Regions from separate parts of the Aeribacillus pallidus genome, predicted to be linked through region 3. Evidence: predicted binding sites of a transcription regulator. Region 3 holds the regulator's gene; each other region holds the start of a gene.
What was found. Region 3 encodes LexA, which represses DNA repair genes until DNA is damaged. Its sites were predicted from a motif close to CGAACATATGTTCG; they were not measured.
Positions count from the first base shown of each region.

Region 1: a site for LexA is predicted at 8,091-8,104, ahead of ABES52_RS08225 (Y-family DNA polymerase). Genes of this name have one in related genera too.
Region 2: a site for LexA is predicted at 4,715-4,728, ahead of uvrB (excinuclease ABC subunit UvrB). Genes of this name have one in related genera too.

Region 1 covers NZ_JBCNBW010000034.1:140,073-150,311, reverse strand. The annotation lists gene ABES52_RS08275 (aldo/keto reductase) at 1-435, shown strand, start outside; gene ABES52_RS08270 (YqkE family protein) at 563-796, opposite strand; gene ABES52_RS08265 (CoA transferase subunit B) at 982-1,644, opposite strand; gene ABES52_RS08260 (CoA transferase subunit A) at 1,658-2,347, opposite strand; gene ABES52_RS08255 (acetyl-CoA C-acetyltransferase) at 2,359-3,549, opposite strand; gene ABES52_RS08250 (hydroxymethylglutaryl-CoA lyase) at 3,702-4,598, shown strand; gene ABES52_RS08245 (hypothetical protein) at 4,651-4,782, shown strand; gene ABES52_RS08240 (alpha/beta hydrolase) at 4,859-5,782, shown strand; gene ABES52_RS08235 (CDGSH iron-sulfur domain-containing protein) at 6,136-6,351, shown strand; gene ABES52_RS08230 (YolD-like family protein) at 6,366-6,713, opposite strand; gene ABES52_RS08225 (Y-family DNA polymerase) at 6,769-8,031, opposite strand; gene ABES52_RS08220 (YqzH family protein) at 8,365-8,559, shown strand; gene ABES52_RS08215 (SDR family NAD(P)-dependent oxidoreductase) at 8,921-9,715, opposite strand; gene ABES52_RS08210 (MBL fold metallo-hydrolase) at 9,728-10,239, opposite strand, start outside.
Region 2 covers NZ_JBCNBW010000042.1:13,431-23,669, forward strand. The annotation lists gene ABES52_RS10510 (M48 family metallopeptidase) at 1-491, shown strand, start outside; gene ABES52_RS10515 (PDZ domain-containing protein) at 868-2,058, shown strand; gene ABES52_RS10520 (DUF2198 family protein) at 2,078-2,308, shown strand; partial or broken gene ABES52_RS10525 (DsrE/DsrF/DrsH-like family protein) at 2,413-2,567, shown strand; gene ABES52_RS10530 (glutaredoxin family protein) at 2,633-2,866, shown strand; gene ABES52_RS10535 (rhodanese-like domain-containing protein) at 2,976-3,341, shown strand; gene ABES52_RS10540 (sulfurtransferase TusA family protein) at 3,362-3,574, shown strand; gene ABES52_RS10545 (sulfite exporter TauE/SafE family protein) at 3,656-4,441, shown strand; gene uvrB (excinuclease ABC subunit UvrB) at 4,820-6,802, shown strand; gene uvrA (excinuclease ABC subunit UvrA) at 6,810-9,686, shown strand; gene ABES52_RS10560 (magnetosome magnetite crystal formation protein family) at 10,137-10,239, shown strand, end outside.
Region 3 covers NZ_JBCNBW010000060.1:69,375-79,613, reverse strand. The annotation lists gene ABES52_RS13445 (YneF family protein) at 1-17, opposite strand, end outside; gene sirA (sporulation inhibitor of replication protein SirA) at 98-544, opposite strand; gene ABES52_RS13435 (GNAT family N-acetyltransferase) at 624-1,130, opposite strand; gene tkt (transketolase) at 1,193-3,199, opposite strand; gene ABES52_RS13425 (DUF896 domain-containing protein) at 3,410-3,643, opposite strand; gene ABES52_RS13420 (YneB family resolvase-like protein) at 3,710-4,357, opposite strand; gene yneA (cell division suppressor protein YneA) at 4,372-4,701, opposite strand; gene lexA (transcriptional repressor LexA) at 4,850-5,470, shown strand; gene ABES52_RS13405 (GNAT family N-acetyltransferase) at 5,876-6,712, opposite strand; gene ABES52_RS13400 (DUF2935 domain-containing protein) at 6,836-7,651, opposite strand; partial or broken gene ABES52_RS13395 (HD domain-containing protein) at 8,373-8,951, opposite strand; gene ABES52_RS13390 (patatin-like phospholipase family protein) at 9,227-10,000, opposite strand.

The DNA.
Region 1 (10,239 bases), on a different contig from region 3:
AACATCGTTTCTAATATGATGCAATACAGCCTATTGGATCGTCGTCCCGAAGAATGGTTTCCTTTATTACAAGAAAAAAATATTTCGGTCATTTGTCGAGGACCTTTAGCCAAAGGCCTGTTGACTACGGAAGGCTGGAGTAAAGCATCTGAAAAAGTTCGCCAAGAAGGCTATTTAGATTACTCCCCAGAAGAATGCCAAGAACTTATTACCCAGTTAGAAGAAAAATTTAACGATTCCCGTACATTAAATGAAGTCGCCTTGCAATTTTGTTTACGACACGAGGCGGTAGCAGCTGTCATTCCTGGGGCTAGTTCAGTGGAACAACTAAAAGAAAATATTCGAGCGGCAGAAAGTGCCGCTTTGTCGGATGAAGAATACGAGATTCTTCGTGAAATTACGAAAGAACAAAAATATACGGCGCATCGGCCATAACGAACTTAGCCCCTCCTATATATAGGAGGGGTTTAACAAATTTTTAGCATTTTATTATAGTTAGATAGCGTCAAGGCAGAAAGCAGTCTCAAAATTATTATAACCTGGATGTCTTAACACTATGAATCTACTTAAAGTCTTTCCAATTCAAATTGCTTTCGTTCAGCAATTCTTCAAACGTTTTATTTTTCTCCCGTTGTATCCGTTCTTCACGCTTTCTCCTCTCTTCTTCCACTTTTCGTTGTTGTTCGGCTTTTTCAAGTTCTTTTTTTGCTTCTTTTAGCTTTTGCAGCATGTCTGTATGTAAATGGTCTTTTAAAGTAGTGTTGGAATCAGTTGATGTTTGCTTTTTCTCCTTCATGGTTGAAACTCCTTTTTTCTTTGATTAATTCATTAAGTAGGTATTTTAATTAAATCAAGTTTGGAGTATTTTTTAAAGTCCAGTGTTTCGAGCAAACGCTCAATCAAAAAGCATGTGAACGGACCCATTCACATGCTTTTTCCAGTTGAACTCTTTTTGAGATATGTTTAAACTCTCTAATAACATTAATAAGCGTCGGTTACTAGTTCTTCGGAAATGATTAATTCCGGTTCTGTAGAAGCTACTACATCTTCTACCGTAAAACCTTTCGCGACTTCTTTTAAGACAAGTCCTTTTTCCGTAACATCTATCACCGCTCGTTCTGTAATGATGCGATTGACAACCCCTTTTCCGGTTAACGGTAACGAACATTGCTTTAAAATTTTCGGTTCGCCATTTTTGTTCACATGCTCCATAATGACGATAATTTTCCGGGCACCGTGTACCAAATCCATCGCGCCGCCCATCCCTTTAATCATCTTTCCAGGAATCATCCAATTGGCTAAGTCGCCGTGCTCAGATACTTCCATGCCTCCAAGAATCGCAACATCGATATGACCGCCGCGAATCATCGCAAACGATTCGGCACTATCGAAGTATGCCGCTCCTGGGATGGCCGTCACCGTTTCTTTTCCGGCATTAATTAAATCGGCATCTACTTCTTCTTCCGTTGGGTATGGCCCGATGCCAAGAAGGCCGTTTTCCGATTGTAAAACGACTTGTTTGTTATCTGAAATAAAGTTTGCTACTAATGTTGGCATCCCAATCCCAAGGTTGACGTAAAAGCCATTTTCGATTTCTTTTTCCGCTCGTTTCGCAATTTTTTCGCGCACTAGTGCTTTATCCATGTTCGCTCCCCCTTTATTTTCTCGTTGTCCGCCGTTCGATTCGTTTTTCTTGCTTGCCTTGAATCAATTTTTGTACGTAAATGCTTGGCGTATGAATGAAGTTTGGATCGAGTTCGCCCACCTCGACCAGTTCTTCTACTTCAGCGATCGTTACTTTTCCGGCAGCGGCAATCATCGGGTTAAAGTTTCGGGCCGTTTTGTTGTACACTAAGTTCCCCATTTTGTCGCCCTTCCATGCCCGAACTAAGCTAAAATCAGCGGTTAACGCTTCTTCCAACACGTACTCTTTACCGTTAAACGTACGAATTTCTTTTCCTTCGGCAATTGGTGTTCCGACTCCAGCTGGTGTATAAAACGCCGGAATGCCTGCTCCACCGGCACGAATTTTTTCCGCTAACGTCCCTTGTGGAATAAGCTCTACTTCAATTTCCCCTGCTAAGACTTGTCGTTCAAATTCTTTATTTTCTCCAACGTAGGACCCAACCATTTTCTTAATTTGCTTGTTTTGAAGAAGCAAACCAAGTCCCCAATCGTCAACACCACAGTTATTAGAAATCACTGTTAAGTCTTTCACGCCTTTTTCGACAAGGGCGAGAATTAAATTTTCTGGAATTCCGCACAGTCCGAAGCCACCGACCATAATGGTTGCTCCGTCATGAATATCTGCAACTGCTTCTTGAAAGGAAGTGTAAATTTGTTTCATGTTTCCGCCTCCTATTCTGCTAATTCAACTATGGTTGCTACCCCTTGTCCTCCACCAATGCACAAGGTAGCTAGTCCTTTTTTCGCCTTTCTTCGTCTCATTTCATGAATTAACGTGACTAAAATTCTGGCTCCACTAGCTCCGATTGGATGACCTAGGGCAATGGCTCCACCATTAACGTTTAAAATGTCTCGATTTAAACGAAGTTCCCGATCAACCGCTAACGATTGTGCCGCAAACGCTTCGTTCGCTTCTATGAGTTCAATGTCCTCCATTGATAGCGATGCTTTTTCAAGGACTTTTTTCACAGCAGACACTGGGCCGATTCCCATAATGGATGGATCGACACCTGCTGACGCATTCGCTTTAATGGTCACGAGCGGCTTAATTCCAAGTTCTTCTGCTTTTTTCTTTGACATAACAACAACGGCAGCTGCTCCATCGTTAATACCAGACGCATTTCCTGCTGTAACACTACCGTCTTTTTTAAACGCTGGTTTCAAAGACGCTAACTTCTCCACCGTTGTTCCTTTTCGTGGATACTCGTCTTGTTCAAAAACGATTGGATCACCTTTTCGTTGTGGAATGACGACAGGTACGATTTCTTCTTTAAACTTTCCTTCTTCGATTGCTTTGGCAGCTTTTTCTTGACTCCACGCCGCAAATTCGTCTTGTTCTTCTCTTGTAATTTTGTATTTATCACATAAATTCTCAGCGGTAATCCCCATGTGATAATCGTTAAAGGCACACCATAAGCCGTCGGAAATCATGCTATCCACGAGCTTTTGGTCACCCATTTTAAACCCGTTACGGGCATTTTTTAATAAATAAGGGGCCCGGCTCATATTTTCCATTCCACCAGCGACAACGATTTCGGCATCACCAGCGACAATCGCCTGGGTGGCTAAATGAACCGCTTTTAGTCCAGATCCACACACTTTGTTTATCGTCATTGAGGAAACGCTTTCAGGTAGACCCGCTAAAATAGCTGCTTGTCGAGCTGGATTTTGCCCAAGACCTGCTTGCAGCACATTCCCCATAATGACTTCATCAACTTGCTCCGGCTTGACACCTGCCTTCGCAAGAGCTTCTTGAATGACCGTTGCTCCAAGCTTTGGCGCTTCCACATCTTTAAGTGCCCCGTTAAAGCTTCCGATCGCAGTACGAACAGCGCTGACAATCACGACCTCTTGTTGTGACACGACTCCATCCCCCTTGCAAAAAAATAGTACCAATGCTTTTTATTCGATTTGCATAATTAAAATTCCTTTAATTTTTTAAAAAATTCTATTATTCTTGCTTTTTGCAGATTTTTCTTCCTACAATAAAGTGAGAATCAAAGGGGGAGATGAGAATGATTTCGTTACCAAAAAAAGTGACCATCATTGAAGTTGGACCACGGGATGGGTTACAAAATGAGGGGCAATTCGTCCCAACTAATGTGAAGGTAGCGTTTATTCAGGCGCTAAAAAAAGCTGGCTTTACCGAAATGGAATTAACTTCGTTTGTATCTCCAAAATGGGTGCCGCAAATGAAAGATGCGGCCGAAATCGTTGACCGTTGTCGAGACGACCTTCGAAATATCGTTCTTGCTCCAAATCGCAAGGGGATTGAACGTGTGCTTGAATCGAATTGTCAAGCCGTAGCAGTGTTTGTAGGTGTAAGTGATACGTTTAATAAGAAAAATATTAATAAATCAACCGCTGAAAGCATGGCCGAGCTTGTGCCGCTCATTCATGAGTTGAAAGAGCGCGGCTTGTTTGTTCGGGCGTGCATCTCGACTGCTTTTTATTGTCCATATGAAGGAAAAGTGGACCCAGACCGAACCGTTCAATTGTGTGAACAATTCGTTGAAGCCGGTGTCGATGAACTAAGTGTGGCGGATACAATCGGCATGGCGACACCGCTCGAATCATACGCTCTTTTTTCTAAAATGAAAGATTCGTTTCCTTCTGTGTTGCTAACCGCTCACTTCCATGATACGCGTGAAATGGCCTTAGCCAATATTTTCGCTGCCCTTCAAGCCGGTGTCGACCGCTTCGATTCTTCGGTTGGCGGATTAGGAGGATGTCCGTTTGCAAAAGGCGCTACTGGAAACGTCGCTACGGAAGATGTCGTGTATATGCTGGAGCGTATGGGCATCGAAACGAACATTGATTTACAGCAACTGATAGAAGCGTTACGTATCGTTGAACCGTATCTTTCCCGGGAATTGACAAGCGGGTATTATCGACTGCATAAGCAAGAATAATTTTTCATTGGCTGTTCATCCTAATGAGGAATACGTATCAGGAGGGATGAGCATGAGCCAAAAACGAGAGAAAGGATTTTCCCAAAAAGGAAAACCGACGGCCGATACTACAAAACAAACCATGGCAGCAGAAGATTTAGAAACAGCCATTCATCCTCGAAAGAGACAAAATAGCACTCAATAAGGATGGATGGTTCGAACACTATCGGCCTGCAGTCGGTAGTGTTTTCTTTTTATCTTAACTATATTAGGTGATGAACATGAAAAAATGGGTGCCAATTGTCGGTGGTTCTGCTTTAGCGGTTACTTCTCTTATAACGTATTTTTCCCATCAAATGATGTACATAAAGAAAAAAGAAGAAAAATTCATTCTCAATCGTGATCAACAGCGAAAATTATGCTCGCTTACTGATTTTGACGCGTTACCGAAAGAGGAGGTATGGGTCAATTCGCCTTTCGGCTACCGAATAAAAGCGGTATTTGTCGAACCACACGAAACGAAATGGTACGTCGTGTTTTGCCATGGGGTAACGGAATGTAAATGGAGCTCGATTAAATATATGAATTTATTTTTACAACGCGGATTTAACGCGGTCATTTATGATCATCGCCGCCACGGGGAATCAGGTGGTAAAACAACGAGCTACGGTCATTACGAAAAATACGATTTACAAGCGGTGATTCACACGTTGCTTCGTAAAAGAGGCCCTGACGTCCGGTTCGGCATTCACGGGGAATCGATGGGGGCGGTCACTATGCTTCTTTACGCCGGAATGTTTGAAGATTGCGCTCAATTTTACATTGCCGATTGCCCTTTTTCCGATTTTGAAGAACAGCTTCTTTATCGGATGAAAAAGGAATATAAAGTATCGTCTCGGTTGCTACTTTCGTTAACGGACAGGCTTCTCCGCCTGCGAGATGGATATTCGGTGAAAGACGTTTCCCCACGCCGCATCGTCGATCGCATATCGGCTCCGGTGTTGTTTATTCATAGTGAAAAAGATGACTACATTCTTCCTTCGATGACGAAAGAACTGTACGAACGAAAAAAAGGCCCGAAGCAACTGTTCTTAGCAACCGATGGAGTTCACGCTGAAGCGCTGTTTAAAAATCGGGAAGCGTATGAACAGGCGATTGATCAATTTTTACATACGTATGTCTTTAGTACTTCGGTTGAAAGTTGATGTTTCAAGTCATCCGGCGAGACGTATTCTTACTGTTTTTTTGTTCGGTCTTTTAGAGCAAGCAGATTTTTTGCTCTTAAGTACGTAGGATTTCTCTTAACATGTAATTTTTTCTCTTAACCACAGCAAATTTGCTCTTAACTTGTGAGTTTTTGCTCGTTACCACGGCAAATTTGCTCTTAGATGCTGTCCTTATTAGTACTTTTCCTTTTATATTTTTACAGATTAAACCTTTCCGTTATGTTCTTTATGGAAAATTACCTCCGCGAACGAAACCTCAGCTTGCTTTTTTTGTTGTTTCCTTTTACCATCAGAAAAGTAGGGGTTTTTTAAGTGTGAAAGGGTGGTTTTTCATGACGAAAGTCCAAATTAAAGTGAACGATAACGGTTCGTTCCGCGTTACGGGAGATGTTGAATTAATTGACGCGGAAGGAAACAAATTTGAAACGAAGCAAGTATTTTCTTTATGCCGTTGTGGACTTTCATCTAAAATGCCATTTTGCGATGGATCCCACAAAGGAAAATTTGAATCCGTTGTTCGCGCTCCTAAGTCAGAACAGGAAGCGTAAAGAAGAGCTGTCGCCTATTCCGACAGCTCTTCTTCATGAAACCGGATATCGACAATGTTAGCTAGCGGAACAACCCATCGTTCGGAGAAGTTGTCTTCTACATGTAGCGTCTGTTTCAGGGTATCTACTCGAACAATCGTCCCGATGAGCGGGCGATACTGGTGGTCGTCATAATGTGTAATGACGACTTGTTTTCCTGAGTGTAACGCTTCTTCTGTAATTTCGTTCATCTTTTCCAATGCTTGTTCGTCGACCGTAATTGGTTGTTCATAGCTATCTTCCTTCGCCCAGTTGCGCAGCATTTTTACATGCTCCGGAAGCATCATCGACGTCCACTTAATTCGTCCACGATCTCGAATCATTGGCCCCCCTCCTTCGTTTTCTTTAGGTATGGCAATCGGATGTTCCACATACCCTCTATGCTTTATGACCGCCAACTAATTTAGCCCGCAGACGAGCCGTTCCTGCGCTTGTATACGAAACGGAACGTAACAGCGCAGCGGAACCGTACCGACTACGAATAGCGTCCATCGTATACCCTAGCTCTCGTTTTTTCCACAAATTCGGTTCAAATAGGCGCAGCTGGAGCATATCATCGTCTACGACATTGGAAAGCGCCACCGATATTTGCCGAACCGTCTTGTTTCGATAATGTTCTTCAAATAGCTGTAAGCACGTTCGGTACAAATCCATCGTCACGTTTGTTGGCTCACTCATCGTTTTGGAGCGGTAAAAGCCGCCTCCTAATTCGTCTTGACTGTACCCGATGCCTAAACTCACCGTTCGTCCCGCCTTCCGATGCGTCCGCGCACGCCGTGCCACTTCTTCACACATTTCGAGAATGACGTGCTTAATTTCCTCTTTGTCTTTATAATCACGTAATAAAATTTGACTTTTTCCAAAGCTAATTTGCCCTTCCATAATCGGTGCTCCGATTTCAGACAAATCGACGCCCCACGCATGATAGTACAGCTGATTGCCCATGATTCCGAACTTCGCTTCCAGCTTGTGCAAGTCGTACTTAGCCAGTTGGCCAACAGTAAAAATCCCCATTCGATTGAGCGTTCGCTCCAAACGCTTGCCGATTCCCCACATTTCACTTAACGGCTGAACCGGCCATAGCTTTCTCGGCACATCTTCGTACGTCCATTCAGCAATCCCGGTTTTTTTCGCTTCTAAATCTAAACACAATTTAGACATCAGCATGTTCGGACCGATACCAATGGCGCAAGGAAGTTGAAATTCTCGCTCCATTTCGTCGCGAATTTTTTCCGCAATCGTCCAGGCACTTCCCCACAGCTGACTCGTACCGTCCACTTTAATAAAACTTTCATCTACGCTGTACGTATGAATCGCTTCTTTCGGAACGTACCGATGAAACAGCTTCGTCAGTTCGGTCGAAATTCGTAAATACGTCGCCATTTTCGGTTCAACAATTTTAATACGCGGGTCATTTGGAATTTCAAATAGGCGGGAACCTGTTTTCACACCAAATTCTTTTTTTAACCGCGGAGACGCCGCCAGCACCACGCTTCCTTTCCGATCGATGTCCCCAACCACTGCTAAGTAACACGTTTGTGGATCCAGCCCGAGCATAACAGCCGAACAACTAGCGTAAAAACTTTTCATGTCGATGCACAAAATTTGCTGTTTTGGTAAACAACTATAATCGACAGTCATGCTCCCACCTCTTTACGTAAAATACGAACACTTGTTCTTATTCTATTCATAATAGTATGCGAATATACGTTCGATTGCAACTGGTACTTTTTTCTTATCTGTATAGTTGTTTTGGCGCATAAGGCCTGATGTTAGCTCCTAAGAAAACTGATTGGGTACATAGCGGCTTATAGAACGCGCATTTGGCATTTGGTACATAAAAAATCTAATTTAGTACATAGCAATAAATAGGATATATCTATCGGCGATCTAAACTTCCTTATGAGCTGCCAGGACTCAAAATTTTACTTTTCGACGAAGAAAACTGATATAATCAAACAAGGAGATGATCGTATGGAGCAAAAGTTAATTGAAAAAATGATTCGCAATTGCTTTATGCAATATGAATACGGCCGCGGGGATGTACTGCTTAGCGATGAGGATTTAATAGCGCTATGTCAACGGGTCATTGAAGAAAAACAACATTGCCCGGAAGCGGATGTACACGAGGTTGTGCAAGATGTCGTGTATGAATTTTTAACAACGTAATACAAAAAACGCTAGGGATGGGATCACCTAGCGTTTTTGTATAAGAACTACAAAAAATTCTTTTAAAAAACAGATTCTATTAGCAATATTTCTAAAATGAGACGTCCAATAACAACCCCATTGATAGGTATTGTACCCGTTTACCATAAAGGACCGATTTAGGCATCGATTTAAAAATTGTTGCATCGGCAAGTCCTTATTTCACTTGAAAACCGTATTATGCCCTTAGATGGCGTTTTTGCACCGAGAAATGTCAATATGCACTCATTTGCGAACTACTGAACAATCAACCTCATTAATGTGTTAACAAAAGTGCCCCCTACAGCAGAGAACACCTTTGTTACAAATACCTAGCTACTTTTTATTTTTGAAAAAACGCCCTTTTCCCCAGTCGCTCGACAAGTGACGGGAACAATTGATACAGCTTACTACCGACATTCATCCATCTTGGCATGTTGATCTCACGGCGGTTCGTTCCTAAACAAGCAATGACCGCTTCGGCTACTTGTTCGGGGCGAAGCATCCATCGTTTTACGTTTTTGACATACGTTCCGGACTCGTCGGCGATGGCAAAAAAGTCGGTATCAATCGGACCAGGGTTGACCGCTGTGACGAACACACCAAAAGCTTGAAGCTCGAGTCGGAGGCTATTGGTAAATCCTAACACCGCATGCTTCGTCGCTGCATAAACGCTCGATTTAGGGGTGGCGATTTTTCCGGCTTGGGAAGCAATATTGATAATGTGCCCACATTGATTCGCTTTCATATGGGGGATGACTTGTCGAGTGCAGGCGATGAGTCCTAACACGTTGACATCAAACATCCGGTGAACATCTTCCATCTTCATATCGACGATTTCTTGAAACAAACCGAAGCCAGCATTATTAATTAAGACATCAATCTTCGGAAACATGGTTAAAAGTTTCGTGAACACTTCTTCTACTTGGCGACTATCCGTCACATCCAACGCCATGACCGTCACGCTTCCTTGTTCTTGTTCGATTTGGTTTGCAATTTCCCGTAGTTTTTCTTCTCGGCGGGCCAGTAAAATCACATGGGCACCGCACCCAGCGGCTAACAGCGCCATTTCTTTTCCAATCCCACTTGATGCACCGGTAATCACAACTCGTTTTCCTTTTAGCCAAGGATTTAGCATACCGTCCCTCCTTTACCGTACAACCTCATATACGAATACTCCATCATCGTTTCGGTGTGCTTGAATCTCTCCGTTATGTACTAAATAGTCTAATTGCCCTACTGTTTCCGATATGGTTAAGGTCAGCTGTTTTTCATAAACGGCCGGGAACAGTTGTTGACACACGTCAAAAGCAGTCATTGGTCGTTCTAACAGGAGTTTTTTTACTTGCATCGCACGCTCATGCTGACGTTCGAGCCGTCGTTTGATAAGCGCATGTACTTGGGTGAAGTTCGGTCCATGTCCTGAATAGACGACATCGATTGGATACTGTAACAGCTTTTGCAACGATTCGTTGTACTGGAGTTGCGGTTTCGGACGAGGTAGCCCTGATACCTCAGGAGGCTCTAATAACGGATTAGACGAAATGGTGGCTAATACATGATCCCCTCCGATCAACCATCGTTTTTCCTCATGAAAAAGTCCGATTTGGCTCTGGGCGTGTCCTGGCGTCTCTAACACCGTCCAACCAGGTAAAAATGGCA
Region 2 (10,239 bases), on a different contig from region 3:
ATCATTACTTCTTATTCATCCTTGGTTTTTATTTTGTGATCTTTCTCTTATTTGTTGGTGCCGTTTTTTTCATTCAATCAGCTGCTACGAATATACAAGAAATATTCGGGTATAGTGAGGATCTTGGTGTGACTGAATTAATGGATGCTGCTTCTGTTGGAGATGTAGAAAAGGTAGCTGAACTGATACAATCAGAAGAAGATTTGCTGGTGGGGGATAATGAAGGCTGGACAGCTCTTTTCTGGGGAGTGTCGAGCGGTGACGTAGAAACCGTTCAGCTGTTACTTTCAAAAGGAGCTGAACCCAATATTCAAGATGTGTACGGTTGGACACCGCTCATGTACGCGACCAATAATGAGGATGCTGATATGGTAAAACTTCTTTTAGAAGCAGGAGCCGATCCTGCTATACAAGATAATGAAGGCTTCTCGGCAATCGATTATGCCAGGGATTTAGGGAATAAAGAAATTGTACGTTTATTACAGAAATAAATATGAAGGAGATGACTCGATTTGTTTTAGGTCATCTCCTTTTTCTATGTTTTTCGGTTAATATGTATACACTTCGCTTGTGGCGGACGCTTTCAGCGGGCAAGCTGCAAGCCGCTTCCCTCGCTACGCTCAAGTAAGGGTCTTGCGGCTTCTTGTTCCTGCTGGAGTCGCCGCCTTTCGCTTCATGTAAATAACTTGCTAAAAATCAACAATGACATATAACAAAGCCTTATCGTTTAACAGAGCCTTCGGAAAAAATTAAATTACGCAATTAATAATAGAAATCTTTTATCTACTCATAGGTTTTCCTACATAGATTTGGTAAAATAAAAGATACAAAATATGTACGGAATTTGAAATGAGGATGGTGCGTGATATGGGTGTATGGCTGGCGGAACTACTGAAAGGAATCGGGACGTTTTTTCTTCATCCCCTTTTCTATTATGCAACGATTCTTGTAATTCTCAACGGTTATCGCCGGGTACAACGGGAGCGAAAAGATTTTCATATTCGGGTGTATTCATTACAAAAAGATTTACTGGAAACGATTGGACAAGCTATATTTATTAGTAGCTTGTTATCGATTGTGACCGTGGTGCTAGGATGGACGGTGACGATAGAGACGCTTGTTCTTATTGGTACGGTAACCATTGTCCTTTCGCTTTTCGGTAGCTATCGTTGGCTGTCAGCGGCTTTTACAAACGGGCTCTCCTTTTTTGCACTATGGTTTATGATTCAATACGATTGGTCGCTTCCGGGTGTGGAACAAACAACCGGTATCGATGCTAAGCAATTGTTGGTTTCCTTAGCCTTTTTGCTCGGCTTACTTCTTGTTGCAGAAGGAATTTTAATCGGAAGAAAAGGAGCGCTTTATTCATCGCCAACACTCATTCGAAGTCGAAGAGGATTACAGGTAGGGGCCCACTATGTCAAAAAAGCTTGGGTACTCCCCATCCTTCTCTTGTTGCCATCGGGTGAATTAACTAGTCCTTTTGAATGGTGGCCAGTGATTCAAATCGGAGCAGAAACATACTCCTTCGTTCTCGTCCCGTTTTTTATCGGGTTTGAACATCGGCTGCATAGTACCTTACCGCAAATCGTCCTTTCTACTTTAGGAAAACGGATTATCGTGGTAGCTAGTCTTGTGTTCCTTTTGGCCATTGTTGCCATTTGGTATCCAATCATGGCGATTGTGGCGGTGGCCGTTGGAATGCTTGGGCGGGAAGTGTTAGCCTACCTAGTTCGTACGAAAGAACAACAGTCTCCTTCGTTTTTTGTTCCGCAAACGAACGGGGTCAAAATACTTGGAGTTATTCCTAATACTCCAGCAAGTAAAATGGGGCTATCAATTGGAGAAGTCGTGCGCAAGGTCAACGGAATAGACGTTCATAATGAGCGGTCCTTTTACGAAGCCTTGCAAAAAAATCGGGCCTACTGCAAACTGGAAGTATACGATACAAATCAACAAGTCCGTTTTGTTCAAGGTGCCCTTTATGAAGGGGACCACCATGAGTTAGGATTACTATTTGTTCCTGAAGAAAAGAAATGGGAAGAAGATGTCGGATAAAGAGAAATGAGGAGGAACAATGACTAAGTTTTTGTTAGCGCTCTTTTTACCAGGATTACTTGTCGTTCTTTTTACGCGAGTAACTTACAATTATATCGTAGGATTAGTGTTAACCGTCGCCTTAATTGCCGCTTCGGTATCGAAAGGATATACAGATAGCTGGTTATTAATCATTATCGATGCCGCTTCGCTCACGGTCGGCTTTTGGTATTCGCGCCAAATGGTCGCCAAATTTAAAGGTCAAGCCTAATGATAAGTTCTCCTAGTTTGGGGAACTTTTTTATTGATTGACAATATACTATATAGGGTATATACTAAATACCGTTAAGGGTATAAAACAAAGTGGAATTGGAATTGAAAGTTGCGATTATTGCCTCAAATGGTGGTTATTTAATGGAAATAATGTGTTGAATATCGCCACAGCAGCAGCTGCAACGGATGGTGAAGTGAAAGTATTTTGTACATTCGAAGGATTAAATTTAATTCATAAAGAAGTGCACAAACAATTAGTTTCTTACACTTTGCGAAAGATGCTGACATGACCCTTACTTTAAAAAAATAGGAGGGATATTGCATGAAAAATGTAACTGTTTACACAACAAATACATGTCCGTATTGTGTGATGTTAAAAAACTTTTTAACCGACCAAGGTATTCCTTTTACAGAAGTAAACGTACAACAAAATCCAGTAGAAGCAAGAAAACTTGTGGAAACAACAGGACAAATGGGGGTTCCACAAACAAACATTGACGGAAAATGGGTGCTTGGCTTCGATCCGCAAACGATTATGGCGATTTGGAACTCTTAGTGCTCCTGAGTAATGAAAGGGAACATATGGAGTATACAAAAGAAAATGGAAAGTCGACTGAATAAAAATTTTTATAACCAAAATACCTACATGGGTAATCGGGGTGCAAATTGACATGGAGTGGATACCATACGTAGTTTGGGCTCTTGTAATTGTGTGGCTAAGTCGGCAGTTACTCCCTGTTCGTGGTATCAAGCACATTGATGCAACGGAGTTAAAACGAATTCGTTCGGACCGGAACAAACAATGGATCGATGTCCGTACGAAAGGGGAGTATGCAGCCTATCACCTGTCACCTTTTCAAAACATCCCCTTACACGAATTAAAGAAGAGAAGCTCTGAGCTAGATAAAGAAAAAGAAGTCGTCTTAATATGTCAATCAGGAATGCGCAGTCAAAAAGCAGCGCGAATATTAAAAAAACAAGGATTTCAACGAATTACAAACGTTAAAGGCGGACTAAATGCTTGTAAATAAGAAAGGAGGGACAAGCAATGATGAAAGCAGATTTCAAAATAGATGCAAAAGGATTAGCCTGTCCGATGCCGGTTGTTCGAGCGAAAAGGGCGATGGACGAATTACAAAGTGGTCAAGTGTTAGAAATACATGCAACTGACAAAGGGTCCTTGACGGACTTAACCGCGTGGGCGGAATCGTTAGGTCATAAAGTATTGGAGAAAAAAGAAGAAAACGGTGTGTTCCAATTTTAGATTAAAAAAGCGTAAGAACGGAAGAGGGGTGATGAAGAGGGCATTCCCCCTTCTTTTTATTGGTTCAAGGAGGGAGAAACCGTGGAACAAGACATTTTTTATTGGGTGACCATTTTTCTTATTGGCTTTATCGGTTCGTTTATTTCAGGAATGGTTGGGATTGGTGGTTCCATCATCAAATATCCGCTTTTACTTTATGTTCCCCCTATACTTGGGTTTGCTGCCTTTACGGCCCACGAAGTATCGGGAATTAGTGCTATTCAAGTGTTTTTTGCAACCATTAGTGGGGTATGGGCGTATCGAAACAGCGGGTATTTGAACCGAGATTTAATTCTCTATATGGGCGGAAGTATTCTGCTCGGTAGTTTTATTGGCGGATACGGCTCGACGGTGATGTCGGAAGCGGTGATTCATGTCGTATACGGCCTATTAGCCGCGCTAGCCGCTGTGATGATGTTTGTTCCGAAAAAAGGAGTAGATGATACTCCGTTAGACCAAGTAAGCTTTCATCGGTGGTTAGCAGCAGGATTAGCCCTCCTTGTAGGAATCGGTGCCGGGATTGTCGGAGCAGCGGGCGCGTTTTTACTTGTTCCGATCATGTTAGTCGTATTGAAAATTCCAACCCGTATGACGATCGCCAGTTCGTTAGCCATTACGTTTATCTCGTCGATTGGTTCGACCGTCGGAAAAGTCATGACCGGTCAAGTGTTGTTCGTACCCGCCCTTATTATGATTTTGGCGAGTGCCTTTGCGTCTCCACTTGGGGCGAAAATGGGACAAAAAGTGAACACGAAAATTTTACAAGCTATACTTGCCGTTCTGATTTTTGCAACAGCGGTAAAAATGTGGGTTGGTATTGTAGCGTGACAGTTCTTCCTTGTGAAGGGCTGTTTTTTTATTCAAAAGGCTCTGTTAATCGATACTGTTTATTTTATACATTACGCTTGTGGCGGACGCTTTCCGTGGGCAAGCCGAAAGCCGCTTCCCTCGCTATGCTCAAGTAAGGGTCATGCCTGGCTTGCTGTTTGCGCTAGAGTCGCCGCCGTGTGAGTAATTTGCTAAAAATCAACAATGACATATAACATAGCCATTCAAAAAATACGCTAGGGAGAACAGGCATCGTACTGAAAATTGAAATACCGAAAATTTGTTCGCTTTTTATTGGTTAGGAAGAAGGGATTTGTGGTAGAATGGAAAAAGAGAAAAATTGTCAAACGATTGAATCTTTTCGTTTGGGGGGACAGAATGGTGAAAAAGGAATTTGAGCTCGTTTCTAAATACAAACCACAAGGCGATCAGCCGAAAGCGATTGAACAACTCGTGAAAGGAATTCGGGAAGGGAAAAAGCATCAAACGTTATTAGGTGCAACAGGTACGGGAAAAACGTTCACGATTTCAAATGTGATTAAAGAAGTGAACAAACCGACCCTTATTATCGCCCATAACAAAACCCTTGCCGGCCAGTTGTACAGTGAGTTTAAAGAATTTTTTCCAAACAACGCCGTTGAATATTTCGTCAGTTATTACGACTATTATCAACCAGAAGCGTACGTTCCCCAAACGGACACGTATATTGAAAAAGACGCGAGCATTAATGATGAAATTGATAAATTACGACACTCAGCGACATCGGCTTTATTTGAACGAAATGACGTCATTATTATCGCGAGTGTGTCGTGCATATACGGTTTAGGTTCGCCAGATGAATATCGCGACTTAGTCGTTTCTCTTCGTGTCGGCATGGAGATGGAACGTGATTACCTTCTTCGACGCTTAGTCGATGTGCAATATTCCCGCAACGACATCGATTTTCAACGCGGAACGTTTCGGGTGCGTGGAGATGTCGTCGAAATTTTCCCGGCATCACGGGATGAACATTGTATTCGGGTCGAATTTTTTGGCGATGAGATTGACCGTATTCGGGAAGTGGATGCCCTTACTGGAGAAATTATCGGTGAGCGGGATCATGTGGCGATTTTCCCAGCTTCCCACTTCGTTACACGGGAAGAAAAAATGCGTCTGGCTATCCAAAGCATTGAAAAAGAATTGGAAGAACGATTAGCGGAGCTGCGTGAAGAAGGGAAATTACTTGAAGCGCAACGGCTCGAACAACGAACAAGATACGATTTAGAAATGATGCGCGAAATGGGCTTTTGTTCGGGTATCGAGAACTACTCGCGGCATTTAACGTTGCGACCACCTGGATCAACACCGTATACGCTGCTCGATTATTTTCCGGATGACTTTTTAATTGTCATCGATGAGTCGCACGTAACACTTCCGCAAATACGTGGCATGTACAACGGAGACCAAGCGCGCAAACAAGTGCTCGTGGATCATGGCTTCCGTCTCCCATCAGCACTTGATAACCGGCCATTAAAATTTGAAGAGTTTGAGGACCACATCAATCAAATTATTTACGTGTCTGCAACGCCTGGCCCGTATGAACTGGAGCATTGTCCGGAAGTGGTTGAACAAATTATCCGTCCGACGGGCTTGTTAGATCCAACGATTGACGTTCGTCCGATTGAAGGACAAATTGACGATTTAATCGGTGAAATTAACGAACGCATCGAGCGAAACGAACGGGTGTTAGTAACGACATTAACGAAAAAAATGGCAGAAGATTTGACGGACTATTTAAAAGAAGTTGGCATTAAAGTACGCTACTTGCATTCGGAAATAAAAACGCTCGAACGAATCGAAATAATCCGTGACTTGCGTTTAGGAAAATTTGATGTGCTCGTCGGAATTAACTTATTGCGGGAAGGTCTTGATATTCCAGAAGTGTCATTAGTGGCCATTTTAGATGCAGATAAGGAAGGATTTTTACGTTCTGAACGCTCCCTCATTCAGACGATCGGGCGAGCGGCTCGGAATGCAAACGGACATGTTATTATGTACGCCGATACCATCACCGAATCGATGGAAAAGGCGATTAACGAAACGAAGCGTCGTCGTGAAATTCAGGAAGCGTATAATAAAAAGCATGGCATCGTTCCGAAAACGATTCAAAAAGATGTACGCGATGTCATTCGAGCCACTTATGCGGCCGAAGAGACGACGACGTACGAAGCCGAACCAAAGCAAAAGCGCATGACAAAACAAGAAAAAGAAAAGTTCATCGCGCAATTAGAACAAGAAATGAAAGAAGCAGCCAAAGCGCTCAATTTCGAGCGAGCGGCCGAGTTGCGTGACTTAATATTAGAGTTGAAAGCGGAAGGATGACCATAAAGTGAAAGATCAAATCATCGTAAAAGGTGCAAGAGCTCACAATTTAAAAAATATCGATGTAACGATTCCGAGAGACAAACTAGTCGTGTTAACCGGTCTCTCTGGTTCAGGGAAATCTTCATTAGCGTTTGATACCATTTATGCAGAAGGACAAAGAAGGTACGTCGAATCGCTTTCGGCGTACGCAAGACAATTTTTAGGCCAAATGGATAAACCGGACGTCGATGCCATTGAAGGGTTGTCCCCAGCCATTTCTATCGACCAGAAAACGACGAGCCGTAACCCACGTTCGACGGTTGGGACAGTAACGGAAATTTACGATTATTTACGCTTGTTATTTGCACGGGTTGGTCACCCAATTTGTCCGAACCATGGCATTGAAATTACATCCCAAACGATTGAGCAAATGGTGGACCGTATTTTAGAATATCCTGAGCGGACCAAATTACAAGTGCTAGCACCGATTGTGTCAGGAAGAAAAGGGACCCATGCAAAAACGTTAGAGGACATTAAAAAGCAAGGATACGTCCGTGTCCGTGTCGATGGTGAATTGCGGGATATAAGTGAAAATATTGAGCTAGAGAAAAATAAAAAGCACTCAATCGAAGTAGTCGTCGACCGGATTGTGGTCAAAGATGGAATGGCCTCTCGTTTAGCGGATTCATTAGAAACCGCTTTAAAATTAGGCGAAGGAAAAGTCATTATCGATGTGATTGGAGAAGAAGAACTTTTATTTAGCGAACATCATGCGTGTCCGCATTGTGGTTTTTCTATCGGCGAATTAGAGCCCCGGATGTTTTCCTTTAACAGTCCGTATGGGGCTTGTCCGAGCTGTGACGGCTTAGGGGCGAAGTTAGAGGTCGATCTTGATTTAGTCATTCCGAATTGGGATTTGTCGTTACGCGAGCATGCCATTGCTCCGTGGGAACCGTCTAGCTCACAATATTATCCGCAACTACTTGAATCGGTTTGTAACCATTATGGGATCGACATGGATGTGCCAGTCAAACAAATCCCTAAACCATTGCTCGATAAAGTATTGTACGGATCTGGTTCGGAAAAAATTTATTTCCGTTACGAAAATGACTTTGGTCAAGTTCGTGAAAACTACATTGAATTTGAAGGGGTTATTCCAAACATTGAACGGCGTTATCGTGAAACGACGTCCGACTATATTCGCGAGCAAATGGAAAAATACATGGCCCACCAGCCGTGTCCAACATGTAAAGGGCATCGTTTGAAAAAAGAGAGCTTAGCTGTCAAAATTGCCGGTAAACATATCGGTGAAGTGACCGCGATGTCCATTGAAGAAGCAGACGAATTTTTTGCCAATCTCCAGTTATCTGAAAAAGAGATGAAAATTGCGCATTTAATTTTACGTGAAATTCGGGAACGACTCGGATTTTTAGTGAACGTGGGCTTAGAATACTTAACGTTAAATCGTTCGGCTGGAACGTTATCCGGCGGGGAAGCCCAGCGTATTCGCTTAGCGACCCAAATTGGTTCTCGGTTAACAGGGGTTCTGTATATTCTTGACGAACCGTCGATTGGTCTTCATCAACGTGACAACGACCGACTCATTCAAACACTGAAAAATATGCGCGATATCGGAAATACGTTAATTGTCGTTGAACATGATGAAGATACGATGCTGGCGGCCGACTATTTAATCGATGTCGGACCAGGAGCAGGAGTCCATGGCGGTACGATTGTGTCAGCCGGAACCCCTGAAGAAGTGATGAACGATCCGAACTCGCTAACTGGTCAGTATTTGTCAGGGAAAAAGTTTATCCCAATTCCACACGAACGGCGCACCGGTGATGGACGATATATTGAGATTATTGGGGCAAAAGAAAATAACTTAAAAAATGTTCAAGTGAAGTTTCCATTAGGGACGTTCATTGCAGTCACTGGTGTATCGGGTTCTGGAAAAAGTACGCTCATTAACGAAATTCTCCACAAGTCGCTCGCACAAAAATTGCATGGAGCGAAAAATAAGCCAGGGGAACATAAAGAAATTAAAGGTGTAGAACATCTCGACAAAGTGATTGATATCGACCAATCCCCAATTGGACGCACACCGCGATCCAATCCAGCTACTTATACCGGTGTGTTTGACGATATTCGAGAAGTGTTCGCCCAAACGAATGAAGCGAAAATGCGCGGGTATAAAAAGGGTCGCTTCAGCTTTAACGTAAAAGGTGGTCGCTGTGAAGCGTGCCGCGGTGACGGTATTATTAAAATCGAAATGCACTTTTTACCGGACGTCTATGTCCCGTGCGAAGTGTGCCACGGGAAACGCTATAACCGTGAAACGTTGGAAGTAACGTATAAAGGGAAAAACATTGCGGAAGTGTTAGATATGACTGTCGAAGACGCCCTCGTATTTTTTGAGAATATCCCGAAAATTAAGCGGAAATTACAAACGATTGCGGATGTCGGCTTAGGCTACATGAAACTCGGACAACCGGCGACGACGTTATCGGGCGGAGAAGCACAACGGGTCAAATTAGCTTCGGAACTACATCGCCGTTCCACTGGACGTTCGTTGTACATTTTAGACGAGCCAACAACTGGTCTGCATGTCGATGACATTTCTCGCTTACTGAACGTCTTACAACGGCTAGTTGAAAACGGCGACACCGTCCTTGTAATCGAACATAACTTAGACGTTATCAAAGCTGCGGACTATATTATTGACTTAGGTCCAGAAGGTGGCGATAAAGGTGGAACAATCGTTGCCACAGGAACGCCGGAAGAAGTGGCCGAACACCCGAAATCCTACACGGGTCGCTACTTAAAACCGATTTTAGAACGGGACAAACATCGTATGAAACAACGTTTAAAAGAACAAGAACAAGTGACAACCTCGTTATAAAAAGGAAAGGGCTGACTTTCGTGAAGGAAAGTCAGCCTTTTTAAGCTTTTACTGTGCCTACGTACCAATTGAAATTCTATGTGCCAAACTTAGTTTCCTACGTGCTTATTACAAATATCAAACAAACGTTTGATTAAGTACTAAAGGTTCGGTCCGAATGCGTTTTATGTATCTAAACAAACGTTTGATCAAATACTTCGTTATTGAATTTAAAGGTCAGATTTTTTTATTCAAATGTAAATCATTAAAATTTATCAGGTTACTTTTTTATACCTAGAGAATCCTAAATTGTAAAAGCAATTTACCTTTTAACAAACGTTTGTTTAAACATGAAAGTATATTAATGACAGGCAGGATGGGAGTTAAACAAACGTTTGTTTTATTCTTCGTAAACGAAAATGAAACTTTTCTTTCCTTCAGACGTAATATTGATTAAAGGAGTTGAGCAGAATGGAAACGAATAAAATATTATCATCACTTTGTTATTTTAGTATTTTCTTTGCGGGATTTATTTTTCCGATCGTTGTTTATTTTGTGACGAATAATCCAGAAA
Region 3 (10,239 bases):
AGAATAACATCCCACATCTTCTATTTCCTCCTTCATGTTGTCTACCATACAGTGTACTAAACCTTGTAACATAATACAATATTTCCATTCATTTTTCTCAAGTAATTATATAATTCCTCTCTTTTAACGGTTTTAACCAACCATACCGTTCATTTTGCAAATCAATCGCTAACAATCGTCCGTCCATTTGTCGAAGCGCTTCAAAAAAAATCGATTCGGCATCATAGCTTCCCCAAGCATATAACAATAATTTCCGTTTATTAATTTCTAACTGTGCTCGATTTGATTCATCTTCCCTACCAATCCAATACACGTTTCCTTCTGAAACATAATCACTTCGTTTACTCAATCGCTGAGAAATCATTCGATGCAGGTGCAATAAAGGAAAGGGAAGTGTTATATATTGAATTTGTTGTTCAATAATTTGTTTTAAATCACTTGGTGCATATTGGTGTTCATGAAATAAATTGTAGAACAATCGCTCACGGCCATAAAAAAAGTTCGCTATATCTTCCGAAATGGAATAAATATGATAACACCGCATCGTTCTCCTCCCCACGTCCACTTTTTTCTATTATAGCGAAACGAAACGTGGAGAAGTTGTCAAAAGCTGTTTGAAAGATTCACTTTTTTTGTCGAATATAGTCGAACTTGTTGACTTTTACATGTTTGAGGTCATACGAAAACATAACCATATCCAATGCTTGTATTCCGAATTCGACAATTGGTTTTGAATACGCACGAAAAAAATCCCGTTTGATCTCTTTCATACGAAACCCACATTTTTGATAAAAAGCGATGTTATCTATGCTAGAGTTAGCTGTTCCAACTTCCATTACATAAAAACCTTTATCTTGTGCCCAGTGTAAGAGATTTTGAACCATTAGTTTCCCCAATCCTTTTCCGCGACACTGCGGGACGACGGCTATGTTTTTCAATTCGACCGTCGTCTCGTTTATTGGTAAACAATGAGCAACACCGATTGTTTCATCCTCGACCGTGAAACGAAACATCCATCCTTTTCGAAAATAAGAGCGAACCATCCATTCATCTTCATCTGCAAGTAATAAAAGTTCGAGATACTTTTCACGTTCGGATGTTGAAAGTTCTTGTCTTTTTATTAGCGCCATTATGTATGCCTCCAATCCCCTAAAAAAAAAAGAGGGCGAACGAATCGCCCTCGGATAATACATTATTGATTAAGTAATGCCTTTACACGAGCTACAACGTTTTCAACCGTAAAGCCGTATTCTTTCATGATTGTTGATCCAGGGGCAGATGCTCCAAAACGATCAATAGCTAAAATATCACCTTCGTCACCAACGTAGCGTTCCCAACCAAGAGATGCTGCCATTTCGATCGCAAGACGCTTTTTCACTTCTTTCGGTAAAACGGATTGTTTGTATTCTGCCGATTGTGCTTCAAAACGATCCCAAGAAGGCATACTTACCACCGCTACCTCAATACCTTCTTCACGTAAAACTTTTTGAGCTTCCACGGCTAAGCTTACTTCTGAACCAGATGCTAGAAGTAAGGCATCCGCTGTTTCTTTCGCAGCTGGTGAAATTACATATGCTCCTTTTTCCACCCCTTCTTGTGCACGTTCAGCTGTACCTTCAAGCGTTGGTAAGTTTTGGCGTGTTAACACAAGCGCGGTAGGAGTGGACTTGGAAGTGACGGCTAAACGCCATGCCGCTGCTGTTTCATTGGCATCTGCAGGACGAATAACAGACAAGTTTGGCATCGCCCGTAATGATGGAAGCTGTTCGATCGGCTCGTGAGTCGGACCATCTTCCCCAACAGCGATACTATCATGCGTAAATACATACGTCACAGGAAGTCCCATAAGCGCAGCTAAACGGATCGCTGGACGCAAGTAATCAGAGAAAACGAAGAACGTACCTCCGTAGACATGTAATCCACCATGTAACGCCATCCCGTTCATGGCTGCACCCATCGCAAATTCACGCACACCAAACCAAATGTTACGACCTTCATAGGAGCCTGGTAAGAAATCTTTTTCTCCTTTAATCGTCGTTTTATTGGATCCCGCTAAGTCTGCCGATCCACCGATGAATGAAGGTAGATTTTTCGCAATCGCATTTAACACTTCTCCAGAAGAAGCACGACTTGCTAAACTTGTTCCAACCTCGTAAACTGGAATGTCTTTATCCCATCCTTCTGGTAATTCACCTTTTATCGCTTTTTCTAATTGTTCTCCAAGTTCAGGGAAAGCCTTTTTATATTCAGCAAACATTGCTTTCCATTCTTTTTCTTTTTCAGAACCAGGAATGACCACTTTTTCTTCAAAGCGAGCATAAACTTCTTCAGGTACATAAAAATCTTCTTCGAATGTCCATTTATACGCTTCTTTCGTTAATTTTAGTTCGTCTGCACCTAATGGAGCGCCGTGTACATCAGACGTACCAGCTTTATTTGGTGAACCGTATCCAATGACCGTTTTGACCTCAATCATTGTTGGGCGTGTTTGATCAGCTTTCGCTTCTTCAATGGCTTTGGCTAACGCGTTTACATCATTGCCATCTTCTACACGAATATATTGCCATCCGTATGCTAAGAAGCGATCTTTCACACTTTCAGAGAAAGACTTATGAAGTTCTCCATCTAATGAGATATCGTTTGAATCGTAAAGAACGATCAATTTTCCAAGTTTTAAGTGACCTGCTAAAGATGCTGCTTCTTGAGAAACTCCTTCCATTAAATCCCCGTCACCGCAAATGGTGTATGTATAGTGGTCAATTACAGGGAAGTTTTCTTTGTTATAAACACTTGCTAAATGACGCTCCGCCATTGCCATACCGACAGCCATAGCAATACCTTGTCCAAGTGGACCAGTCGTTGCTTCAACTCCTGGAGTGTGACCGAATTCTGGATGCCCTGGTGTTTTTGAACCCCATTGACGGAAGTTTTTCAAGTCATCCATTGTTACATCATATCCAGATAGATGAAGCAAACTGTATAATAGCATCGAGCCATGACCAGCAGATAGGACAAATCGGTCACGGTTAAACCATTGAGGGTTTTTTGGGTTATGATTCATAAAACGCGTCCAAAGCGTATATGCCATTGGTGCTGCCCCCATAGGCATACCTGGATGTCCAGAATTTGCTTTTTCAATCGCATCAATCGATAACGTACGAATCGTATTAATCGCGAGTTGATCCGTTTTATCAAACATGATATACATCCTTTCTATAATAACCTTACTCTATAATATTAATCCCCTTTTCAACGGAAAACAACCGAAAAGAATAAGAAATCAGACGTCTTACCAATATAAACGTTAGCTTTAGACTATTGTTCAATAAAAATTAGCTTAAATTCGGTCAAACTCTAATAAAAGTAAGAAAGCTCGAACCATTTTTTACTGTTCGAGCTTGTTGGAAAATTAATGATATTTTTTCTTCAATTGAATGTCACGAAGTTTCTTCGGAGTCACTTCTTCCCCATTTGGATCGAAAATGCGTACATTTTCAATCGTTTTTTTCATGGATTGACGGAAAGCTTGTAAATATTCTCCACGAAGGCGACTTTGTTCCTTCGCTTCCTCCTCGGTCAAGCCGACTGATTTTGCTTTTTTGGCAAGTTCATTAATTCGAGCGATTTTCTCTTTTGAAAGCATTGTTTTGCCCCTTTTCCTTTCTAGACTATCGTCATCTTACAAAAATCATCGCTATTTGACAAGTGTTTAGCTTTCCTGAAATGATTTTATATACTCTTGATAACGACGATGAACAGTCGCTTTCGATACATCATAGCCAAATCCCCGTAGTGTTGCAGCAATTTCCTCAAATGTAAGGTCATTTTGCCTGAGACGAACAATTTCCTGAATCGGAAGTTCCTTCTTATCTCTTCCTCCAGATGAATGACGCGGTAAATTTTTTTCCGGTCGATACCCGCGTTCAACGGCTCGTTTCATTCCCCGTTTAATTTTTAAATTATGTATTTTTCGCTGGTATTCTTCCACCATACTTACTATTTGAAGAACCATGGAGTCTGATTCCGATAATTGGAGCTCACCTTGATGGGACATACTGTAAACTTTAACGCCTTCTTTCATAATGACATGAAGAAGAGCAATTTTCGCATTTCCTCTTCCTAAGCGTGTTTCATCCTGAATAAGAATGGCATCAATGGAACCTTCTTTGATTCGATCGAGAAGCTCCATCATTCCAGGGCGGTCAAGCTCATAGCCGCTTGCCTGATCTTTAATGACAGCTTTAATGTGAAATCCGTACTTATCTGCTAACTGTCGTAATTCTTCTTCTTGCCGTTCGAGTGAGGTTTCTTGGGTGTCTTTCGTTGTACTGACTCGGCAATAAAGAATCGCGTTCATAAGCATCTCCTTGTCTATTGAGTAGAATCATAGGCAAACTGGTGATGGGATGAGTCAATTGTTGCTTTTACCGGGATGACTAACGTATTTCCTGCATGAATGACAGATGAAGTTTTCAATTCATTTTTTTGTTGAACCCATTGAATAAACTCCGTTTTGGTCATGTGATGCTGTTCGGCATATTGTTCCGCAAGAGACCATAGCGTATCTCCTTCGTTCACAACAATTATCATAAACGATTCATCTTTGTCTTCGGTCATAAATAGCATCGTTATTCCAAAAATCATCGAAACGATGAATAGAATCATAACATAAGAATATTTCTTCCACAACAGGTTGATCATTCATGATCCCTCCAACCGAATGTTTGTTCGATTTGATTATAGTACGAACATCCGTTTGGTGTCAACAAAAAACTCGAACTTATGTTTGTATTTGTTGGAAAGACATGCTATAATATTACCAACAGAAGTGAGATCGAGGTGCGTAACGATGAAAAAATTAACGAAGCGACAACAAGATATTTTAGAGTTTATTAAAGAAGAAGTTCGGAAAAAAGGATACCCACCTTCCGTTCGCGAAATCGGTGAAGCTGTCGGTTTGGCCTCAAGTTCAACCGTTCATGGCCATTTAGCTCGCCTAGAGAGCAAAGGTCTCATCCGCCGGGATCCGACGAAGCCTCGTGCAATAGAAATTCTCGACTTAGAGGAAGATCAAATTCCAAAACAGAACGTAGTCAATGTCCCTATTGTCGGTAAAGTAACCGCTGGACAACCGATTACGGCCATTGAAAATGTGGAGGAATACTTTCCACTTCCAGAACGGCTGGCTCCAGCTGATGAGCAAGTGTTTATGCTGGAAGTTATGGGAGATAGTATGATTGACGCTGGAATATTAGACGGCGATTACGTTATTGTCCGTCAGCAAAAGACAGCGAATAACGGAGATATTGTGGTAGCAATGACCGAAGATAATGAAGCAACAGTTAAACGATTCTTTAAAGAAAAAGATATGATTCGCCTTCAACCAGAAAACCCAACATTAGAACCGATTTTTTTACGAAATGTAACGATTTTAGGAAAAGTGATTGGTGTATACCGTCAAATTCATTAATTAATAAGGCAAGCTCTTCTAACCGAAGAACTTGCTTTTTTTATGTGATATTTCATTTTCTATAACTGACTGGATCAATTTTGTAGTTCATGGACTTACAAACCATTAAACGTCACATTTTGTAAAGGGATGTTTTATTTCATTGTTGATTTTTAGCAAGTTGTTCACACGGCGGCGACTCCAGCGGGGACAAAAAGCCAGGCAAGACCCATACTTGAGCGTAGCGAGGGAAGCATCTTGCGGCTTTCCCGCGGAAAGCGTCCGCCACAAGCGTAATGTATAAAAATCAACAGTATCGTTTAACAGACATCAATCTATGAACATTTGCTAGTTGCGTAAGTAAATATACACCCGGCCCATACCCGATACAAATTGAGCGGAATAAGAATCAATTTAATCTTTCATTTATGCCTGTCGATAATAGATCGAGTCCAAGATCGGCCGATAGCCGATTTCTTGATAAATATGGTTGGAAGTAGGGTTTGCTAAATCGGTATAAAGCGACGTACTTTTATAGCCCTGGTTGAGTAAGTGCTGTGATAAATGAGCAACACATGCGGTCGCGTAACCTTTTTTTCGTTCTTCCTTCGGCGTGAATACCAAATTGATGGTTACATTTGTTTTCGTCGGCCGGGTCCAACAAGCCATTGATACCGGTTGGCTATTAACTTCCCAAACAAAAACTCGTTCTTCTTTCATCAATTTGGTTGCTTCTTTCTTTGCCTCTTCAAACGTGATTACTTCTCCTATCTCTTCACAAAATTCATGAATCCAACGGCAGATGATTGGAGTATCTTTTTCTATGGCTTTTCGAAATAACCCGTTTACTTTCGGAAGGGGTGCGACTTCCGTTAATTGATAAATCCGTTGCCTCATTCGGACCTCGTACTGTACTTTTGTCAATCGTTCATATGCCTTAACGAGGGAATGAATGGTCTCTATTTTTCCTATCAATCCTGGCACTTGAATTTTTTGCTGATATAACCAAAGAGCAATGGCTTCTAAATCCTGTTCATCTAATGCAGAAAATGTCGCTACAATGATTTGTGCTGGGTTCGTTTGTAAAAACCCCATGACGACTCGATTCTCTTTTTCTACTAGTCCCATAAATATTGGAGAGTTGGTTTCATTTATTTTTAACAAAACGCCGTAAAATAAATTGTGCGCCGCTTCGTTTTTTTGAAGCAATGGTTCCAGTCGTCTACGAAATAAATGTACTGAGTGATACTGTTTCCCCTGCATGTCCATCCCCTCATTCAATCATTTTTGGAATTTTTTAAAATTTTACCATCTGCTCTCCTAGTTTTCAATAAAAGAAAAACTGACCCACGAAGAAGAGTCAGTGAATGATACTTGACATACAGTTCATGAATTGTTTGATTGTAAATATTCATCAAACCTATCGATAATCATTAGAAATCTTTCTGCTTCTCGGAACACATGGTCTGCCAACAGTGGAGGAATATTGCTTTTTATTTTACACTCTTCAATTAGCTCTTTCGCCGCTTTTTTAAAATTCCGGAGCGAAGCCACCGACACTCGATTTTGATCAAGAAATTGGGTTAAAATGGGTTTGGTTTCTGATTGTGGTCGCATGGAATCTAAATCGATGGCTTGATAGAGCAATTGATCAAAATCATGGCTAAATTCTCTCGCTTGCTCGACGAGTTTTCTTTCCGAAGGATCGAGCAAATGACCAATAAATTTCGCGTGATCAGCCATTACTTTTAAGAAAAAGACGTTTTCTTTAATGACAGACGCGGGAGTTGGTGTGAGCTTTCCTTCATTTAATTCTTTTAGTCGATTAGCAAAATAGGCTGCCTCTCGACTAGTGTGATCAATTAATAAAGCGTAGTTATTGGACCGAATTTTACATTGTAACGTTAGCTCCAACACTTTTCGTTTGAACGCCCAAATTTGAACTGCCGCTTCATACACGTGTCGATTAAATTGAGCGATTTGTTGTGGATCGGCCGATACTGAAAACCGTTCCAGTTGCTCTTCAATTCGTTCAAATTTCGGAATAAAACTTCTCGCCTCTTCAATTAATGCAGTATCATCGTAATGAAATCCTAAACTTAAAAACAACGCATGTTCTTTCATAATGCGCGACCAAAAACGAATTTCATCAAGCGACCTTGAAACAAACGCCTCTTGCAATAAAGCCACCCCTTCGTTCATTTATCCTCTATCATCTTATTCTTTAAAAAAACGATTCATGTATTGGTGGCGTTCTTACAGGATCTAATTTCAAAAAGATAGATAATAAGAAAATGAGCTATAATTGTTCATGTTTACATAATATTATTATTGTGAATTTGAATAAATAAACGTATCGTTGTTGCTCATTAATCGATAAAATTTCTCACAAACAAATCGTTTTTTCTCATAAAACGAAAATCATTTCCCATAAATAAAACTTTTTTTCTCATAAATTGAAAATTTTTTCCCATAACGAGTCTTTGGTGCTCATTTCTAACATCATGTGTCATTTGTGCTCATAATCCAACAAATTTTCCAATAAACCTGTCATTTTTGCTCATAAATTCAATTTACTTTCCCATAAATGTGTTATTAGTGCTCATAATTCATAATTTTTTCCCATAAAACTGGCATTAGTGCTCATAAATCCTAAATCTTTTCCCATAAACCTGTTAATTTTGCTCATAAATTCAACATATTTCCCATAACGAGTAATCTGTGCTCATAATTCTAAAATTTTTTCCCATAAACCTAGTAATTTTTCTCATAAATTCAACATACTTTCCCACAAACGTGGCATCGGTGCTCATAAAATTAGAAATTTTCTCATAAACAAATGATTTTCCTCATACCCAAAACTTAAAATATTTGATTTAGTAAATTCTATATTCTCACCGCAACCGACTAAAAAGTGATTAATTTAAACTTGTAGTTTATACTTTTCTACCTCAATCTCCGCTTCCTTCATTTTGTCCTCCCCCATTTTTTCAATCACGTCTTTTAATTGTGTAAGGAAGCTATCAAACTGAACGTATTGATTCATTTTGTAGGTCATGGCATATTCAATCTCCAGCCAGGTTGAAATGTCTGCCTCGTTATGTTGCAGCTGGACTTCTAGTTTATCCAAGGCATTGGCAACTTTCGCTTCATACGTTTCTTTATGTTCAAACTCCATCCATAAGCGATATAGCTCTTCACCCAGTTCATGCGGGAGTGAATGTTATGTAGAGCTTCCAATTCTCTTTTTCTCTTTTCGTTCTTGATTATTAATTGTGTCGAAAGCAGGAATATCGCCAGCCTCCGCTTCCACTAGGTCATGGATAATAATCATCTTTAATAATTTTTCGAGATTCACTTTTTGATCTAAAAACGGTTCGACTAATATTGCCATGAGTGACACTCTCCACGTATGCTCAGCAACGCTTTCCTGTCTTCCATTGGATAGCCAACTGTGGCGTAATTCCATTTTTAATTTTTCAGAGAGTTTGAGTATGTTCATTATTTTATCGATTTTTTCAATCATAAAACGTCCTCCATATATAGTTAAAAGTATTTCATTGTAAATTAACGTTTTGTTTTTGACTAGTATGTTATTTACATAATATTTTTATCGTAAATCCGAGAAAATGCTATTTTTTTAGATTTCTATTCAAATAGAGATAATTTCCTCCATAACCATCAGGACTCTCACATAGGTCCCAGTGTTTACTCGTTTCCTTTTTCTAATTGTTGAAAATGGTTGTTCCACCTTTTTAATGTTTTAGATGAATTACCTCATTCTAAAAATTTCATCAGTTCTTGAATCTTGTGTTGAGCTTCTCGTTCACCTGCGTCAATGCACTCTCGGATTTTGCTTGTGTCAAACGCTAAAATGTGCCCAACTTCTGGACGAAAAACCACATCCGCATACTTAAGATTGGCACGGCGCTGCCTTGTCATCATAATGGTGAACGAACGATAAACCACCTCAAAAAGATTACGTGGCTCCTGTTCTTCATGTTCTCTTTCGACATCCACAGCAATAACTACATCCATCTCTTCTTCCCGAAGCAAATCAGCTGGAAGGTTATTCAAAACACCCCCATCCACCAACACTTTGTCTTGATAATGAACTGGAGAGAAAATACCTGGTACCGATGTGGTGGCTCGAATGGCTAAACTAAGACTTCCTTCGTCAAAAACAAAAACTTTTCCTTTTATTATATCTACTGTAACCGCCCGAAAAGGAATCTTTAGATTCTCGATTTTAATATCCCCAAGTCCTTTTTGTTCTAAAAAATGGATAAGCATGGCGTATATTTTATTTCCTGCTATGAGCCCACGTTTCCGAATTCCGAGATCCATGAATCGATAGGATGGAGTGCTCAAGATAAATTCTTCAATTTCTTCAATGTCAATACCAGCGGCGACTAAGCCTCCAATTGCACCTCCCATGCTGGTGCCTGCAATAAAATCAATCGGTATTTCGTACTTTTTTAAAACTTTTATTACACCAATGTGGGCTAATCCGCGTACCGCTCCACCGCCTAAAGCTATGCCTACTTTCATATCTATTCTGTCCTTCCTTCACAGAATTAGTTTACACACTAAATCAGCTCATGTTTTCATTTAATAATCCTCTCCCACCTATACCTCTTTAAAGTGAGGAGACTTATGGTAAAAATATTATAATATGTTACTGAATAATTTTGTGTAGGTAAAAGACTTTACAGAACAAAAGCTAAACACGGGTAACAACAAAGAGTGCCATTCTTTCTTTAACATTCCCCAACAACTGAACAATCATT